DNA from 3 places in the Rhizobium sp. BR 250 genome. Region 2 is predicted to be linked to each of the others. Evidence: predicted binding sites of a transcription regulator. Region 2 holds the regulator's gene; each other region holds the start of a gene.
The links. Region 2 encodes LexA, which represses DNA repair genes until DNA is damaged. Its sites were predicted from a motif close to TGTTCNNNNTGTGTTCNG; they were not measured.
Positions count from the first base shown of each region.

Region 1 (2,269 bases), on a different contig from region 2:
CGCCGTGTCCAGCACCAGCCCGTCCGGCGGATCGGCGGCAACGATCGGGGCATAGATGCGCAGGAAATGAAAGGCCAGCTGCTGCAGGGCGCGTGCATCGGCCACTGCGTCCAGATTTTCGACGAGAAGACCGGGCACCAGCGCCTGCGCCTTGCTGACCGGCGTGCCGGGCCGGATGCCCGCCGCCTTTGCCGCCCTGTCGAGCGCCAGCACCAGCCGGCGGCTGCCCTGGCGGCCGATCATGACCAGCGGCTTTTCAACCGGCGGCGCGTCCTTCCCCGAAAGACGCTGGAAGCGATCCGTCGGCCATGTCGGCAGGTAGAGCGAGACGACCCTTTGCATCACAGGCTTCCACTTCAAATTCGGCACTTTCGCCGCCGCGACATCGCAAGAGTTCCAGAAACCAGCGCGGCCTGCCCACTCCCGGCACCGGCAGGGGCGATGAGGGCCGCACGGAGATGCGCCAGCGGGTGACGGCCGCCGTCGGCTCGCCGAACAACGCCGCATCGGCCGGACGCCGGAAACGGCGGATGGCGATGCCGGTCACACCGGAGGTTTCCGCCGCCAGTTGCAGCCGCCGCGAGGCGGTCATCGGCAACTTCGCCAATTCACCCATCACCGCACCGAAACCATTGCAGCGCAGTCCCTCCTCGAAACAGTCGAGCACGCCTTTTTCATCACGGCATTCAACGATGATGAGCCGGTTCTGAGACAGGCCCGCCTGCATCAGGCCCGGCATGAACAGATCCCGACGGGTGACACACCACAAAACCTTGCCGGAAAGCCGTGCCGCCACACCGGCCGCAAACAGCGCTGCCGCCGCGCCATCGGCAGCGCCATTGCCGCCACCGCTCAGCTCATGCAGGCAACCGAGCTTCAGCCCGCCTCCCGGCAGGTGACGGTCGATGGCATCCACGCCGAAAGGCAAGGTCTCGTGCAGCCGCTCAGGGCCGTTACCGATCCTTTCCAGCCTTTCACGCAGCTCTTCGACAACGAGCAACTGGTCCGCGCGCTTTTGCATGGCATGACAGGTTTCAATTCCGGTTATTCATCCTTATTGTTCTTGTTTTGTTCCTATTTCAGTCAAGAGTCAAGCAACGAGCTGCCGCTCTTCAACAGTTTGCACGGGAAGAGGAGATTCTGGCCTTGCAGCTCTTCGTCCCACCGTTAAAACGGAATTGTCCGTTCGCCGTAAAAAACGCGGCGGGGGCATCATGGTTTGGAGGAGCCTGCCGATGATCGCCAGCATTCTAATTGCCGTGGTTGCGGCCATCCATATCTACATCATCATTCTGGAAATGCTGCTGTGGGAAAAGCCGGCCGGCCGCAAGGCCTTCGGTCTTTCAGCGGATTTTGCCCGGCAGACGAAAGTGCTCGCCGCCAATCAGGGGCTTTATAACGGGTTTCTGGCGGCCGGGCTGATCTATGGGCTCGCACAGGGCGATGAAGGGCTGAGCTTCAAGGTGTTTTTCCTGCTGTGTGTGTTGGTGGCCGGTATTTTCGGCGCCGTTACCGCCAATGCTATGAAGATCCTGTTCATTCAGGCGCTGCCCGCCCTTTTGGCGCTTGGCGCGCTCTGGATTGGAGTATGAACCGATGACCGCATGGAACGATAGCCAAGCCAAAGACGCCCTCAACCGGATATTCATGGCGGCAGTCGCAAGCGCTGATCCGGCGAAGGTGTTGCAACAGCATCTTCCCTCCCCGCCCAAGGGGCGCTGCGTGGTGGTTGGGGCCGGCAAGGCATCGGCCGCCATGGCCGCAGCACTGGAAGCGGCATGGCCGCATGTCGATCTCTCGGGTGTGGTGGTGACGCGTTATGGCCATGCGGTCCCAACCTCCCGTATCGAGATCATCGAGGCCTCGCATCCCGTACCTGATGACAAGAGCGCAGAGGCGGCCAAACGCATTCTCGCCGCAGTCGAAGGGCTCACCGACGACGACATGGTGATCGCACTGATTTCCGGCGGTGGTTCCGCGCTGATGGTCGCCCCCGCCGAAGGCATGACGCTTGCCGACAAGATGGCCGTCAATCGTGCCCTTCTGGCCAGCGGCGCGACGATTTCCGAGATGAATGCAGTGCGCAAACACCTCTCCCGCATCAAGGGCGGACGGTTGGCGCTGGCTGCCAAACCGGCGAAGGTGGTCTCGCTGCTGATTTCCGACGTGCCGGGTGACGACCCCTCCGAAATCGCCTCCGGCCCGACGGTTGCCGATCCGAGTGATATAGCGACCGTGCGCGAAATCGTCGCCCGGTATGCGCTCGATC
Region 1 is NZ_JARWKW010000012.1:97,347-99,615, reverse strand. It holds gene QD336_RS18890 (Y-family DNA polymerase) at 1-342, opposite strand, end outside; gene QD336_RS18885 (ImuA family protein) at 257-1,021, opposite strand; gene QD336_RS18880 (DUF1304 domain-containing protein) at 1,236-1,592, shown strand; gene QD336_RS18875 (glycerate kinase type-2 family protein) at 1,597-2,269, shown strand, end outside.
Region 1: QD336_RS18885 (ImuA family protein) is a predicted target of LexA. The motif match lies at 1,059-1,076, and genes of this name have one in related genera.

Region 2 (2,269 bases):
AAGCCCGCATGCATTTCACTCGCCGCCGAGCGCGACCAGGCCCTTGCCTGCTTGTCGCTCGCCCACACACCCTGATGTCTCTCGGCAAGATACTCGGCGATCGACAGCGTTTCCCAGATCGTCACGCCCTCATCGACAAGGCAGGGCACCTTTCCGGTCGGCGAAAAGCTGGAAAATGAGACGTCTTCGCCAAAGGGAACGAGTTTTTCATCAAAGGCGATGCCGAGCGTGCGCATCAATATCCAGGGCCGCAGCGACCATGAGGAATAGTTCTTGTTGGCGATATAAAGATCGTACATGGCATGTCTCCCCGATATGACGCGCATTTCTATACCGGCAATGCGGTCCGGAATATTGCAAATAATCCATGGCTTCCATAAGCCGGATTGATGAATGGCGGCCGGGCAGGGGAAAGAATTCCACACACATCACCACCTGGAGACGACCGAAAAGGTGCGAGGCGATTGGCTGCCCATGGCTCGCGAAGAAGGGAAATGCGCCTTTTCCGCGATTGCAGCCAGCGTCATTTTGCCGTTGCGCCTGCAGCGCAACCGAAACATCAAGCGTGAAAGCTGGAATTGCTCTTCGCAGGAAACGGCATGTCGATCCGACGGATGGTGCGTCCCCTCATGAACGCGGTAAACGCGCCGTTCCTCGGACCGGCGGCCATGCATCACAAGAGACCGTCCTCTCGCCATCGCGAAAGGGACGGGCTCGATATCACCCATTCAATGGTAACGGCGGATCAGTCCCACCAGCTTGCCCTGGATCTTCACCCGGTCCGGCCCGAAAATGCGGGTTTCATAAGCGGGGTTGGCCGCTTCAAGCGCAATGGAGGCACCCTTGCGGCGGAAACGCTTCAACGTCGCTTCTTCATCATCCACCAGCGCCACGACGATATCGCCCGGATTGGCAGTGTTGCCGTTGCGGATGATGACGGTGTCGCCATCAAAAATGCCGGCCTCGATCATCGAGTCGCCTTTGACTTCCAGAGCGTAATGTTCGCCCGAACCCAGCATGTCGACCGGCACGGCCACATCATGGGTGTTGTTCTGGATCGCGGAAATCGGCACACCGGCGGCAATGCGGCCCATGACCGGCACGGTGACCGCACCGCCGAGATCGTTGGCAGGCGCCTTGGGGGCGGGGGCAGGTTCCGGCGTCTTCGGCTTGCCGAGGCTGCCTTCGATGACGCTTGGCGAAAAGCCGCGTTGCGGCCTCGCACCCGGCGTGTAGGCCTCCGGCAATTTGATCACTTCCAGCGCTCGCGCCCTGTTAGGTAGCCGGCGAATAAATCCGCGCTCCTCGAGTGCGGTGATCAGCCGGTGGATGCCGGATTTGGAGGCAAGATCGAGTGCGTCCTTCATTTCATCGAAGGAGGGCGGCACGCCGGACTCTTTCATTCTTTCATGAATGAAGAGAAGCAATTCCTGCTGTTTGCGCGTGAGCATGAGGAAAACACCCTTGAGAATCGTCGTTGAAGTCGCGAAACAAATACAGAACGAACACTATATGTTCCATATGTGTTCCGCAATCCCCTAAAATTTCGTGAAGGGTGTATCGCAGATGGTGATTTGATCGTCGAAACCGTGAACAAAGCGGATTTGATTACTTAAGCGAGGTGTCTCGAACGCCAAAACCACCGGCCGGGGAGAATCGGCCGATGGTTTCCCTTAGCGTTTTGCTGCGGGCTGAATTTCAGTAGATCGTGAGCGCAGGAATGAAGCTGACCGCGATGAGAAGCAGCATCGCCATGGTGAAGAACGGCCACAATTCCTTCGTCGTCGCGCCGAGCGGTGCTCTGGCAATGGAGGACGAGATGAACAGCGTGGTGCCGATGGGCGGAGTGTAGAGCCCGATACCCAGATTGATCACCATCATCATGCCGAGCTGTACCCGGTCGAGCCCTATCATATCGGCCAGTGGCACGAAGATCGGTCCGAGCAGCAGGATCGAAGGCGGCAGATCGAGCGGCATGCCGATGATCAGCATCAGGATGTTCATCATGAGAATGATCAGGATCGGGTTCGAAATATTCTCTGCCACCCAGGTGGCGAAATGCTGGGGTGCCTGATCGAAGGTGAGGACCCAGCCCACCGCGGCACTTCCCATGATGACCAGCATGACGACGCCGGTTGCCGAGCCTGCCTCGACGAAATTGTCGCAGAAACGCTTCCACGTCAGATCGCGATAAAAGAAGATGCTGAGCACGAGCGAATAGACGACAGAAAGAACGGCGACTTCCGTTGGCGTTGCAAAGCCGAAACGC
Region 2 is NZ_JARWKW010000001.1:421,711-423,979, reverse strand. It holds gene QD336_RS02125 (glutathione S-transferase family protein) at 1-299, opposite strand, end outside; gene QD336_RS02120 (hypothetical protein) at 394-633, shown strand; gene lexA (transcriptional repressor LexA) at 729-1,451, opposite strand; gene QD336_RS02110 (TRAP transporter large permease subunit) at 1,699-2,269, opposite strand, start outside.

Region 3 (2,269 bases), on a different contig from region 2:
TCCCGAGTCTTTTCTTGCCAGTGTGTCGGATCGGCAAGCCATCCTGGGCGGTTCGATACATAAGTCCATGTTCTGATCTGCGCAATCCTCGCAGACAAGGTATCGATCTCTCCATCCGTGCGGTCGGCGCGGCGCACCTGCTCGGCCATGAAATCCTCGTTCACCGCCCCGCGCTTGACGAGGTCGAAATAAAGCGTGGAAATCAGATCGGCGTGCTGTGCGGGGGCGATGCGGCGATAATCGGGCAGCGCGCAGGCCTCCCAGAGTTTTTCTACCCGCGCATCCGTCGTCGTCACGTCGATGATCTCGGGGTAGCGCGACAGATATTCCAGCGCCTGCTGGTCGATGGCCGGCAGGGCGCGCGAAAGCCCCTGGATCGTCGGGGCGGCATCAAGGCTCGTGCGCAGATTGGCGATGGAGGAAAAATCGAAGTTTTTCGTCCGCCATTGCAGAACCTTCACCGCATCGAACTGATGGGTTTCTATCCGCTCCACCAACTCGTCGTCGAACGGATCGACGCGACCCGTCACGCCGAATGTGCCGTCGCGAAGATGACGGCCGGCGCGGCCGGCGATCTGGCCGATCTCGCCCGGATTGAGATTGCGGAACTGGTAACCGTCGAATTTGCGGTCCTGCGCGAAGGCGACGTGATCGACATCGAGGTTGAGGCCCATGCCGATGGCGTCCGTCGCCACCAGATATTCGACGTCGCCCGATTGATAAAGCCCGACCTGCGCATTGCGCGTGCGCGGCGAAAGCGCGCCGAGCACCACCGCCGCTCCACCGCGCTGGCGGCGCACCAGTTCGGCGATGGCATAAACCTCGTCTGCGGAAAAGGCGACGATCGCCGTGCGCTGCGGCAGGCGGGTGATCTTCTTCTGGCCGGCATAAAAAAGCTGCGACAGGCGCGGCCGCTCCACCACGGTTATTCCGGGCAACAGCTTTTCAAGGATCGGGCGCATCGTGCCCGCCCCCAGAAGCAGCGTCTCTTCCCGCCCACGCAGATGCAGCACCCGGTCGGTAAAGATATGACCGCGCTCAAGATCACCGGCCAATTGCACCTCGTCGATGGCGACGAAAGCGGCAGTCGTCTCGCGCGGCATGGCTTCCACGGTGCAGACGGAATATTTGGCCTTGGGCGGCGCGATTTTTTCTTCGCCGGTGATCAGCGCCACATTCGGCGCCCCCACCTTCTCGACCAGACGGGTATAGACCTCCCGCGCCAGAAGACGCAGCGGCAGGCCAATGACACCGCTGCCATGCGCGACCATACGCTCGATCGCGTAATGGGTCTTGCCGGTATTGGTGGGGCCGAGAACGGCCGTGACACCGCGGCCGCTCAGGATCATGGGGCGAAAATTCAACGTAGTATCCGCGAATCGACTTCATCTGCTTGTCGTACCGCCAATCATCACAGATGCGGGCCGCACGCACCACACATGGCAATGCCCGCCGACAAAGGCAATAGGCCTCACCCGTAAAGTAGCGGAGGAGGATTTCGCAGACGAATTTTCCGTTCATATTCAGTGACTTGAAGGTTCAAAAAGAATCCGGCGAAAATGGAATCGATTCGGCTGCGGAACAGTCTGCGAACGAATCGAATACGAATCGCTGACTCAGCCTGATTCCGCTTTTGTTCTCCGCAATATCTGGTTGGAGAAGCCATACCTCATACCAGATTGTGAATCCGGGTAAGTCATTGCCCGGATTCAGCTTTCCGTGACCGGCAAAAGACAGAGAATGCCCCAACAGCCTGTCAAGCGACAATCGTCAGGAGACCTCTCCACCGCCCGGCGAAGGGTCAGGTCAGAGCGCCTCCCCGGCAAGAAGGCGCGGCGCGTTCGCATCTGTCGTGCCGGCGGCCTGGCCGATGAAATAGGATTTGAGACCCGGCAAACGATCCACCACGCCCAGACCGAAATCGCGCATGATGCGGATGGGTCCGACATCGTTGGAGAAAAGCCGGTTCAGCACATCCGTCGTCACACCCATGCGCAGCGTGTCGAAACGACGCCAGGACTGATACCGCTCAAGAACGTTGAGAGAGCCGATATCGAGACCGAGACGGTCGGCCTCGACCACGGTTTCGGCGAGCGCCGCCACATCCTTGAAGCCGAGATTGAGGCCCTGTCCGGAAATCGGATGGATACCGTGCGCCGCATCACCCGCAAGCGCAAACCGTGGCGCAACGAAGGAGCGCGCCAGTGTCAGACCGAGCGGAAAGGCGCGGCGGGGACCAACCGGGCGGACGGGACCGAGCTTGTGGCCG
Region 3 is NZ_JARWKW010000005.1:235,506-237,774, forward strand. It holds gene QD336_RS10405 (helicase-related protein) at 1-1,349, opposite strand, end outside; gene QD336_RS10410 (ubiquinone biosynthesis hydroxylase) at 1,807-2,269, opposite strand, start outside.
Region 3: QD336_RS10405 (helicase-related protein) is a predicted target of LexA. The motif match lies at 1,578-1,595, and genes of this name have one in related genera.